2 regions of the Desulfitobacterium dehalogenans ATCC 51507 genome follow, and region 1 is predicted to be linked to the other one. Evidence: riboswitches for the same ligand, from Rfam matches in the RefSeq annotation. Region 1 holds a riboswitch; the other holds the start of a gene.
What was found. Region 1 has a riboswitch for cobalamin ahead of DESDE_RS13185 (ABC transporter substrate-binding protein). Riboswitches for the same ligand answer to the same signal wherever they lie in the genome.
Positions count from the first base shown of each region.

Region 2: it holds a riboswitch for cobalamin, as region 1 does, so the genes downstream of both, DESDE_RS05985 (bifunctional cobalt-precorrin-7 (C(5))-methyltransferase/cobalt-precorrin-6B (C(15))-methyltransferase) here and DESDE_RS13185 (ABC transporter substrate-binding protein) in region 1, are expected to answer to the same signal.

Region 1 is NC_018017.1:2,735,056-2,740,917, forward strand. Features, by position in the region: gene DESDE_RS13170 (GNAT family N-acetyltransferase) at 1-240, opposite strand, end outside; gene DESDE_RS13175 (ABC1 kinase family protein) at 324-2,000, opposite strand; gene DESDE_RS13180 (phasin family protein) at 2,028-2,327, opposite strand; cobalamin riboswitch at 2,472-2,615, shown strand; gene DESDE_RS13185 (ABC transporter substrate-binding protein) at 2,733-3,704, shown strand; gene DESDE_RS13190 (FecCD family ABC transporter permease) at 3,793-4,830, shown strand; gene DESDE_RS13195 (ABC transporter ATP-binding protein) at 4,832-5,611, shown strand; gene DESDE_RS13200 (C40 family peptidase) at 5,753-5,862, shown strand, end outside.
Region 2 is NC_018017.1:1,231,552-1,237,413, reverse strand. Features, by position in the region: gene DESDE_RS06000 (cobalt-precorrin 5A hydrolase) at 1-3, opposite strand, end outside; gene cobM (precorrin-4 C(11)-methyltransferase) at 1-770, opposite strand, end outside; gene cobI (precorrin-2 C(20)-methyltransferase) at 1,518-2,261, opposite strand; gene DESDE_RS05985 (bifunctional cobalt-precorrin-7 (C(5))-methyltransferase/cobalt-precorrin-6B (C(15))-methyltransferase) at 2,361-3,587, opposite strand; gene DESDE_RS22970 (hypothetical protein) at 3,592-3,798, opposite strand; cobalamin riboswitch at 3,754-3,932, opposite strand; gene cbiD (cobalt-precorrin-5B (C(1))-methyltransferase CbiD) at 3,974-5,113, opposite strand; gene DESDE_RS05970 (glycosyltransferase family 8 protein) at 5,160-5,862, opposite strand, start outside.

The DNA.
Region 1 (5,862 bases):
CCAGACTACGATTCCTCCAGCTTCCTGAGAAAAAGTCTTCGCTGTAATTGCATATCCGGCAACCTGGTTTTCCCACTCCAGTATATATCCATTCAGATAACGATCCGAACTCATCATCTCATCAAAAGTTCTTGTGTGAAATTCCTTGGGTACAGGCTGGAGAACAGCTTCCGAATGGTAGAATTCAAATGCCAGCTCCAGGAACCTTTCTCTGTCCGCTTCTGCCATTGCTCTGATCATAACGTTTCAATCTCCTATGTATTTGATTTATCCTAATTATATCCTAACTAATTATATCAAACAAAGTCAAACCCACATTCCTGCTAGAACCTGCCTGAGCGCAAGATCGATACCAAGAGAAGAATGAACATCATAGCTGCCATAACAAAACCGGCCTCAATAGCCGGTATTCGCCAAAAGACCAGGGGTTCCTTGCCTAAGGCGGAAGCAATGACTAAACCGCACATGATAATGCTGAAAGACAGTAATAAAATGCTAAAAGAAAGCTGATTGCTTATCCGATCCAGCTTCCGTATGAAAGTGGCTAATTCGGGTAAATAAATCTCCACCCGTACTTTGCCCCGCTGAATGCTGCTGAAAATCTCCTTCATTTGTTTCGGGAGATTGAATAAAAGATCCGAGTATTCCCGAAAATGTTTCCAGGTTTTCTCGGCGAAAAAGACTGGATTGAGCCGTTCTTTAAGGAGCTGCTCTCCGAAGGGCTCGGCAATATCGATAATACTGATCTCGGGATCCAGCTGCTCCACGATGCCTTCCAGGCTTAGAAGGGATTTGCCCAGCAGTACCAGATCGGCGGGAATAATAATCCGGTGTTTATAGGTCACCTTAAACAGATCGTTGACGGCATTGCCCAGATCAACTTCACTCATAGGAACATCCAAGTACTTCTCTCTTAATAAATCCACATCCCGATACAATGCCTTGGGGTCCATATCCTCTGGAACGATCCCCATAGCAAACACGGCCTCCACCATGTCCTCCGTCTTCCGCCGCATCATCCCAATGACCAGGGAAGCGAAATGATCCTTCATATCCGGGGAAAGTCTGCCGATCATGCCGAAATCGATCAAGGAAATAACCTGCTGGGGCAAAACGAAAATATTTCCCGGATGAGGGTCCCCATGAAAAAAACCCTCGATTAAGATTTGTTTAAACATAGCTTTGATCAGGTTTTCCGCTAGTACCTTACGATCATAACCCAGCGCTTCAAGAGTCTCGAATTGGCTGAGTTTTACCCCTTGAATATATTCCAGAGTCAAGACCTTTTTATTAGAGTACTCTTTATAGACTTTAGGAATGCGAATCGTGGGATCTCCTTGAAATTGCTTCCCCATCCGTTCGGCATTGCTTCCTTCAATCTCATAGTCCAATTCATTGCGCAAGGAATTAGCGAATTCCTCCACCATATCCTTTACATGATACAGAGCTGCCCAATCCACGCGCTTTTCCGCCAAAGCAGCCAAGTCCAGAAGTATTTCCAGATCCGTCTCAATGGTCCGGGCAATATGAGGGCGCTGGATTTTCACCGCTACATTCTCCCCTGTTTTGAGAACAGCATAGTGGACTTGCCCGATAGAGGCAGCCGCCACCGGTTTTTCCTCAAAATGCTGAAAAATATCTTCCGGCAGGGCTCCCAGTTCCGTTTCAATAATTTGGCGAACGTCGGCAAAGGAAAAGGGGGGAACCTGATCCTGCAGTTTTTCCAGTTCAGTGATCAGGTAATCCGGAATAATATCCGGCCGAGTGCTGGCAATCTGCCCAATCTTAACATAAGTAGGCCCTAATTCCTCCAGGGCCTTACGCAAACGCTGACCGAGAGTTTGGGAGTCCGCCTCTTCTTCTCTCCTCAACATCCGCCTGGAATAAGAGATAAAATTAATAAGCCCCATCTCTTCCAGGATGAGGCTGAATCCATTACGGGCCAATACCGTGGCAACTTCCTTATACCGATGAACATGACGAATTTTTCTTCCAATCATGCTAATACCCCTAATCTATCCCCAAGTTCATTCCCCAGGCTTCTGGTTTTCCAATTGAGCGATTCGATTCTCCAGCCTTTCCATGTCCGCTTTACTGGGAAGATTAAGTTCTGCCAGGATTTTTTGCACTTGTTCCTTAATCTTGGTATAGATTTCATCCTGCTGATCCTCTCCCTTTTGGATCAGCTCATTCATCCATTCCTTGGATTCGCCGGCAGACAGCTCCCCCTTCTTTACCAATTCGTCCACGACCTTCTCGATTTGCTCTTTGCTCACGACCGCCAAGCCTAATCCCAAGGATAAACCTTTCTTTACTATATCTTGCATAATATACATCCCCCTGTCATGATTTCTATGCGAGTCCTTGCATTAGTATTCACGGGATTTCTGAAAACGATTCTTTATTTGCCATGAAGGCATACTCTAAGTGCATCTTGGCATTGTCAGGTGAATGCCTTATAATGATCTTAATTCAATACTGTACGATTAGGTTCTCAATCCATTTTTGGATAGAGTTAAAAGGGAAGCCGGTTCAATTCCGGCACGGTCCCGCCACTGTGAAACGAGTGAGTCATCACTCCCAAGTCAGGAACCTGCCTAATCATCAGCGACCCTCCTCGAGGACAGGAAATAGGCGCTGCAAGAGTCCACATAGTGCAGCAAAAACCTTTTATCCTGGCGGTAAAAGGTTTTTATTTTGTCTTGCCACCCTAACATGAAAGGAGAACCCAAATGAATAGAAAAAAACGGACACTGCTCACCCTGCTCATAACCCTAGGGGTGACCTTATTTTTGATCAGCGGCTGCAATCCAACCTCACAGCAAGGTGCGGCTTCTCCCGAAACACCGGCTGGACAAGATACCAACCAGTCCACAAGTTACCCTTTAACTTACACAGACGATACAGGAGTGGCAACCACCCTGGAAAAGGAACCCCTGCGCATTATTTGCCTGGCCCCGCCCTCCACGGAGATCTTAAGTGCTCTGGGCCTGGATGACAGGCTTATCAGCTTAACCGTCTATGATAATTACCCGGTGGGTATCCAGGAGAAAGCGGAATACGTCTTTGCAGATAGTTTAAACCCTAATATGGAACAGCTCATCCAGCTCAAACCGGATTTGGTTGTTACAGGGATGCATAACCAAGACTTTATCAACTCCCTGCGCAATTTAGGTATCCCTGTGGTTCATTTAAACCCGCAAAGTCTGGAAAGCACTTATCAAGCCATCGAGAAACTGGGATACATCACCAATACCCAGAAACAGGCACAGACAGTGGTCCAAGGAATGAACGAAAAGGAACAGGCCATTGCGGATAAAGTGGGGACTATCAAGGAATCCGACCGGGTCAAGGTATGGATTGAAGTGGATCCGGGCCTTTTTACCGCCGGTGAAGGAACTTTTCTTAATGAGCTCATCACCAAAGCGGGGGGAATCAATATCGCCAGTGATGTCCAAAACTGGGCACAATACAGCGAGGAGCAGGTGATTGATAAGAACCCTCAGGTTATCCTGAGCACCTACTCTTACTATATGGATAATGTAAAGGCCACTATCTTAGCCCGTCCAGCTTGGCAAGGCATTGATGCTATTGCCCATGACCGTATTTACGATCTGGACAGTGATATGGTTACCCGCTCCGGTCCCCGGATCATTGACGGCCTGGAGACGATCGCCAAAGCCCTTTATCCGGATCTTTTCTAACCCGCAGCCTTTTGTATTTTTGATACGGCATATAGTATTCAGTATGGGGAGAGACTTATTGACTTGAATTTAAGGAGGACAACATGAGATGAATTCCAGAACTTTCCCCAAAGGCATCACATGGATTTTGGCCCTGTCCTTTCTCCTGCTTCTTTCCGTTGTGATCTGTGTAATGACCGGCTCTGTCTCCCTGCCCTTTCATCTTACCTGGAAGATTATTTTAAGCCATCTGCCTTTTTTTAACTTTGACCCCAGCTGGACTCCTGCCCAAGAATCCATCGTTTGGAATCTGCGCCTGCCCCGCGTCTTTTTAGCTTTGATCGTAGGGGCTATGCTGGCTACCTCAGGAGTGGCCTTTCAAGGGATTCTGCGCAATCCTTTGGCTGATCCCTATATCTTAGGGGTCTCTTCCGGAGCTGCCTTTGGAGCAGCCTCAGCTATCCTCTTTTTTCGCAGCTTTTCTTTCTTTGGTCAATCGGTCCTGCCCCTTTTCGCCTTTGCCGGGGGTCTTATTTCATTGGCCTTTGTCTTCTCTCTATCCAGACAGCACGGTCAATTTGAGCGGGAAATCTTAATTTTGGCCGGTGTGGTGGTGCAGGCTTTGCTGAGTGCTTTTCTCTCCCTCCTCATTGCTGTTTCCGGCGAGCAGATGCAGCAGATTATCTTCTGGATGATGGGGAGTCTCGCCAACAGCAACTGGCAGAATGTCCTTATCCTTCTCCCTTATTTTCTCATCGGCTTGACCTACCTTCTCTTTCAAAACCGGGAGCTTAATGTCATTGCTTTAGGGGAAAGAGCTGCGACTCATCTCGGAATTAATGTGGAGAGGAAAAAAATCGCCATTCTAATCGTTGGCTCCTTATTGGCCACCGCCGCTGTTTCCATGGTGGGCATCATCGGCTTCGTAGGACTTATTATTCCCCATCTTATGCGTCTTCTGGTAGGGCCTGACCACCGAATTCTTTTGCCGGTATCCACTTTAGCGGGAGCAATCTTTCTTTTGTGGTCGGATACCATTGCCAGAACCCTGCTCCAATCACAGGAGATTCCTATCGGAGCGATTACAGCTTTTGTGGGTGCGCCCTTTTTCGCTTATCTTTTAAAGAGTGGTTTAAGGAGGGGTTAAGATGAACGTGTTCGAGATTCAGAACCTTAATCAACATTATGGCTCCTTTGCTGTTTTGCGAGATATCTCCTTCACTATAGGTCAAGGAGATATGTTTGGAATCATCGGCCCCAATGGCAGCGGCAAATCAACTCTGGTCCGCACCATCAGCGGTCTTCAGCCGCCTACCTCCGGGAAGGTTCAACTTATGGACAGACTTCTTTCCTCCTATACCTCCAAAGAACTGGCCCGCCAAATCGCCGTCCTGGAGCAGGAAGGCACCCCTGCCCTGCCCTTTACCGTAGAGCAGATCGTATCCATGGGGCGCTATCCCTGGTTAAAGCCCTTTGCCGATCTAGGCCACCATGACAAGGCTGTGGTGGAGAACATACTCGTTAAACTGAACCTTTGGCATAAACGCTCCCAAAAGGTCAGCACCCTAAGCGGCGGTCAACGCCAACTAGTCTCTCTGGCCCGTGCCATGGCTCAGGAACCCCAAATACTCATCTTGGATGAACCCACCACCTATTTGGATATCGGACACCAAATCTTAGTCATGGATCATGTCCGTCAGTGGCATGATGAGTTAGGAATCACTGTGATCATGGTCTTGCACGATTTGAATATAGCGGGTCAATATTGCAACCGGATTCTCCTTCTGGATCAAGGGGAAATCGTCACCTGGGGCAAAAAAGAAGACGTTCTCCTGGAAGAAACTCTAGCCCAAGTGTATAAAGCGGATTTAGTTCAAGTTCATCATCCCAAATTAGGAGTACCTCAATTCCTATTGAGCGGAAAATGATTCCTGAGATTAACAAAACCTGGCGATTTAACCAATCATCCTCTAAGGACATCGTGAAAAAGTTATTTTATACTGAAGACAACCTGTTAGAATCTGATAGGTTGTTTTTTGTTTTGAAAGGAGAAATTTATGAAGAACCTTATGAAAAAAAATATAAATAAAAATCGTTACAAGAAAGTCCTTATTACTGGAATGGTTCCGATAGTGTCCTTGGGACTTTTCGCTACGACCCTCTTTGCTTACCCTCAGAC
Region 2 (5,862 bases), 1.5 Mb from region 1:
CATGAGCGTCCTTGCCGATACTCATGAGTAAATTCCGGGTCATACAGTTTAGAGCGGGTCCCTTGATCCCGGAGAAAATCTCCCACAAGAATCTGTGCATGCTTACGGATTCCCGCCTCTTTCACCTGATTTTCAATGGTTTCTAAGGTACCCTCCAGAATGTGTTGATCCGGCCAGCTGGCTCGATACACAACAGCTACAGGTGTATTGGGGGGGTATCCTTTCCTCAGGGTCGCCACCACTTCCCCTATATCCTGTACACTGAGAAAAATCGCCATACTGGCTTGATGTTGAGCCAATAATGCCAGATCTTCCTTTTCCGGCACCGGGGTTCTTCCCGCCAGTCGTGTAAGAATTAAGGTCTGGCTGACCTCAGGCAGGGTAAACTCTTTTTTCACCGCAGCGGCGGCGGCAAACACAGAGCTTACTCCCGGGATCACTCCGTAGGTAATGCCCTTTTCTTCCAGGCATTGCATCTGTTCCTGGATGGCTCCATAAACACTGGGATCTCCAGTGTGTAAACGAACGACTTTTTCTCCTTTTTGTACCCCTTCCGCCATGATGGCTACAGTCTCTTCCAAGGTTAACCCGGCACTGTCAAATAAAGCTATGCCCTCTCGGCAATGCCGCAGGATATCCGGGTTGACCAAGGATCCCGCATAAATAACCCGCTGGGCTTCTTCAAGAGCCTTTTTGCCTTTTAAAGTGATCAAATCCGGATCCCCGGGACCGGCTCCTACAAAGAGAACCGGATTAATATTCTCAGCCAAGGTTTTCACTCCTGTCTTTATAATGATATCCAAAGATCTTTTTAGTGCAGCCGTCTGGGTCGCGTAGCTTTACGCACAACGCACCTTCGGGCGTGATCTCCTGAAACCTTCCACCGGAAGGTTTCTTGATCGGAGACTCACGTACTCCATAGCTCCAGGGCTGGTCAACTCGCTTTCTTAACAGCATCTGCGGCGGATGCGTATGCTTTGGGGAGTGCCGCCTTGAGCGAAACTGTCCACCGGACACTTTCGACGCCAAACCCCGCTGTTTTCTACATGTGAACCGTGGCTACGCTATGTTAGGAAAGCCTCGTTGACCCGACCGCCCCTCCGCTTAAAGAAAGCTTGGCTTATGGTGAGTGAAGCGAAGCAGAAGCCTTAGCTGCCTTATACACAGTGAAATCCGTTCGCTTTTGTGCGTAAAGCTACTCTTGTGGGTCTTTCTTGCACTTCTTTCGGGTCTTTTTCTGTGTCCTGAAAAGATACTTAAACGAATACTTGAAAAATCGCCCAAGGATTTTGATTTACAAAAGAGAGCGAATTTAAGCGAGCGGGAACAAAACTTCGCGAAAAGACTGCAGCGGAGTCGGGTTGGAAACAGGACGTTTCCAACCAGCCATTGAGCAGGAGCGATTTGGCTGGGCACCCGACGGAGCGAAGGGCTTGAGCGTTAGTTTTGTCCGCGCAGCTTATTGAGCGAACGGTGTAAAGCAAAATCCTGGAGATTTAGCTTTCAAAGGGTCTTTCTCAAGATTGAGGCTTCTTACAAAGCACAAGACTTAAATAGTCCACTTTTTCCAACACTTCCTCCGGGCCAAGCAGGCGAACGTCTTCTCCTGCCTGACCTACCCGGGTAGCTAAAACTGCCTGTGACCCGGTTCTTTGGATATGATTCAGTACATCCGGCAAATTTCGCGATACTTTCATTAAGACAAGATTAGGATATTGCTCATACTCCTCTAAGCCCTCGATCCCCGGCAAAACCACTAAAGGCTCATCTCCCGTAGCCAAAGGCCAATTCACTTGAGCTGCGGCAGCCGCCATAGCCGTGATACCTGGAATGGTCTCTATCTGATCCGGTTCAAGCTGATCTCTTAAGATAGCAAGTAGATAACTGTAAGTGCTGTATAAGGAAGGATCACCTAAGGTAAGGAAAGCAACGGAATGCCCCTGACAGAGCTCCTCCTTAATCTTCTCTGCCGCAGTATGCCAAGCAGCTTGAAGTATGCTCTCATCAGCGGTCATCGGCATTTCTAACTCTAAAATGCTAACTCCGGAGGGGCAGTGTGATTTGGCAATTTCCCACGCGACACTTTCCCGCTCCATCTTGGACTTGGGTATGGCGACCACCTGAATAGCTTGTAGAATTTCCACTGCCCGCAAGGTAATAAGCTTCGGGTCCCCCGGCCCTACCCCTATTCCGTAAAGCTTAGCCTTTTCACTGATCTGATTGTTTACTATGTTTGTGTCTTCGTTCCTATCCTTCTTCACTTCGTTCCTCCTTAGCTCTTCGGCCCGCAACCATCCCGCGGTTCTGGAGCTCATTTTCTTTTGAACGGGTTCTTAACTCCTTTGTTTGAAGCAGAGGCCTTAAATAATCCCCTTTCTTCCTGAAAGTATAAATACGGGGTTTTGGGCCTGGGCAAGATGAATATCCTTAATACCCTTCCAGCGTACAGCTTGGATCGAAACCACATCAACATCCTCATATTGCAAGCTTTTTAAGGCTTCCATACCATGAGCTAATGTCTCTAAAGTTACGGCAGTCAATACAACCCTTCCCCCAGGCGCCAAGGGAGCTTGAAGTAAAATCTCCCGAATCTGCCCATGACTACCGCCAATAATACAGACATCCATAGGGGGGATTTCCTGTAACGCTTGAGGCGCAGATCCACGAACCAGTCGCAAATTTCTTACCCGAAACTTCTCTTGATTCTTCAGAATAAGCTCCTGTGCCTCCGGATTTTCTTCTATGGCATAAACGCAGCCACGATGAGCTAAAAGCGCCGCTTCAATGCTTATGCTACCCGTCCCTGCTCCCACATCCAAGACCCGGGTCGAAGGGGTAATCTCTGCCTTAGCCAGAACTTGAATCCGAATCTCATTCTTAGTCATGGGAACATTGCCACGAACAAACTCCTCATCCTTGATACCAAAGCTCTTAGGCAATGAAAGCAAGGATTGAGCCGACTTATCCTCTGGATTTTCAGGGTAGAGGATCATCACCGCATTAGAGAAATCTTCTTCCAAATCCATGAGCTGATGAGCATCTGTATTTAACCAACGCTCTTCCGGATAAGTCAAGGCATTGCCAAGAGAGATCTGCGGATTGAAGTCATAGGTATGATAATACTCAGCAATCTTCTGAGGTGAGTTTTCACCCCCAGTGAGAACTCCCAAGGGGCGGCTGAGATGTAAAGGTAAGCAATTCAGCGGACGGCCGTGGACACTGAGCAACTCTGCATCCTGCCAGGGGATCCCTGCTCGTGCAAAAGCAAGCTGAATGGAGCTAAGGCCAGGCAACACCTGGATTTCTTCTTGCGGGAACTCCCTTTTCAACCAAGGAAGCAGACTATAAAAACCTGGATCGCCAGAAACCAGGACACTTGCCTTTTTTCCCTGCTGTAATACTCTCTGCAAGGTTTCCAAGGTTTCAGCTAAATTTCCACTGACCCGGTATGACTCTCCCTTGAAATCCGGAAAGAGCTTTAAGGCTCGTTGCCCTCCTACCAAAACATCGCTCTGATGGACCATTTCTTCAACAGCCTGGGAAACCCATGCTCTTGTACCAGGGCCTATCCCCAATATTTGGATCATCCCATCACCTTCCCCTTTGTTTAACCACTATTTCGTTAATTAACCAAGCCTTCGGCTTTGCCCAATTCTGCCGCGATTTATAGTGAAATAAAAAAGAGCCCTGAGCGGCTCTTTGGTTTTTCCCTTCGGTTATTCCGAAATAATCACCACACCCATCGCTCGTGGGCGTAATGCAATGTTCAAGGCAGGTCTCCTGACTTCCAGTCTTCATGCCTCCCCCCTTCCCAGGATTATCCCAGTGGGCTATAAGGAGGCACTCGTGGTTCACAGTGGCGGGACCGCGCCGGATTTTCACCGACTTCCCTTTTCATCCTCAAAAGAGGAACCTTGAGTATTATCCGATTGTTGTGACAATTTAATTCGAATTACTAAGTTATTCTCTACTTTTACCTAAATTCCTTCTCTATCTGCGGCCAATGCCAAAATTCTTTGCAGATCTCTTTGGCCTGATCATCCCAGGCAATGATCTCACCGTTAAGCAAAGTAAAGGCGGTTCCCACCTGCACTTCCCCATGCACATGCTCTTGAGCCCGACAACTCGCCCTTTCTGCTAATTTAAACAGAAGATTTCCCCAACCCTTGGTACGAATTTCTTCAGCAGCACCTTCAACCGTTGGATACTCCGCTATGGTCTGCAAAAAGTTCCGGTCAATACCATTCAGTGCGGCATGAGCCACTAAAATTTCCATCCGGGCATCGGCAACATGGGTATGGGTATGGAAAATCCCCCCGGCTACTTTAATCAATTTACCAATATGACCAAAGAGAAGCACTTTCTCGATCTTGCGATAGGCAGCCTCCTCCAGCAGAAAGCCCACAAAATTGGCCATCTGAATAATGGCTTCCTCAGGAACTTTCAGTTCCGCCGTAGCTGCTCTGAAACCATAATTGCCAGGAGTTAGAACAATGGCTTTATGTCCATAAGCAACGGCTTGATCCAGCTCAGGCAGAATAGAATTCTTGAACGCTTCCTCTGACATAGGCCGAACTATACCTGTTGTGCCTAAAATCGATAGCCCTCCCCTAATTCCCAAACGAGGATTCAGGGTCTTCGAAGCAAGCTCTTCTCCATCAGGCACCTCAATCACCACCAGGACTTCTTCCTGGGGAAATACTTCTCGTACCGCTGCCTGAATCATTGACCGGGGAACAGGGTTAATAGCGCTTTCCCCTGGAGGAATCTGAAGTCCTTTTTTGGTAACGACGCCAATACCTTGACCCCCGCGAATGAGGATTTCTCCTTTTTCAGAAAGAACCCGCACTTGAGCTACCACTTCCAAACCATGGGTGACATCAGGATCATCCCCTGCATCTTTGATAATACCTACACGAGCTATATCCTTTTCCATTTCCCATCGATGTATGGATAATTGAAGCCGTTCCCCTTGGGGCAGTGGGATATCTACTTGTGTTCCTTGATTTAATCCTTTCAGTAAGAAGCATGCGGCTTTTGCCGCCCCGGCTGCACAGCTGCCCGTAGTAAAGCCCATTTTCCATGAATGCCTGTCCTTCATCTCTTTCCTCATATCAGCCGCCCCATCTATTATCGTATTCAACTATAATGCTATCATTTCACCTCGTCGTCTCAAAATCCTTCATTTTGTCATGAACCTTTTGTGCATAGTCTTTATAGAAAACATCCAATTCCCCCATATAATTTTCCTTCCAGGGTTTGTTGCGGCCACAATAATGGATAATCACGGTATTATTGCGGACCCAATCCAGGTCAATCTTCGCATCCCAATACTTGGGATTCAGGTTATAGAGAACATAATACCGTTCACTAAGATTATAGATTTTCGCATCCACAGTCAGCGTTCTATCACTATAAACTCCATTAAGGACATCTTGGTCAGGTAGAAATAAGCGATGCTTATATCCCTCAATATATTCATAGACTTCATGAATATCCTGTTCCTGGCGCAGCAGAGACAAGTTCATCATCATAACCCCCGAATTGACATAGGTGCTGTCTTCAGCCATATTAAGCCTGACATGATTAATCCTTTTCAATATTTCCTTGACATGGGAGGCCGCCGCGAAGAAATTCCCTTGGAAATCTATGGTATAGAACTCCTTTAAGGGATTTATCACCACTAGATCCGGATCCAGGTACAAAATCCGCTCGAGGTGATCCGGGAGATATTTGACAGCGAAAATCCGATAATACATTTCTTTGGGGTAGCGGCTGGTAATGGGGGCATCGCTTAAACCCTTATCGGAAATTTTAATGTCTTCAATTTTACATCGAGAGGTGTCAATGGCATGATTGATG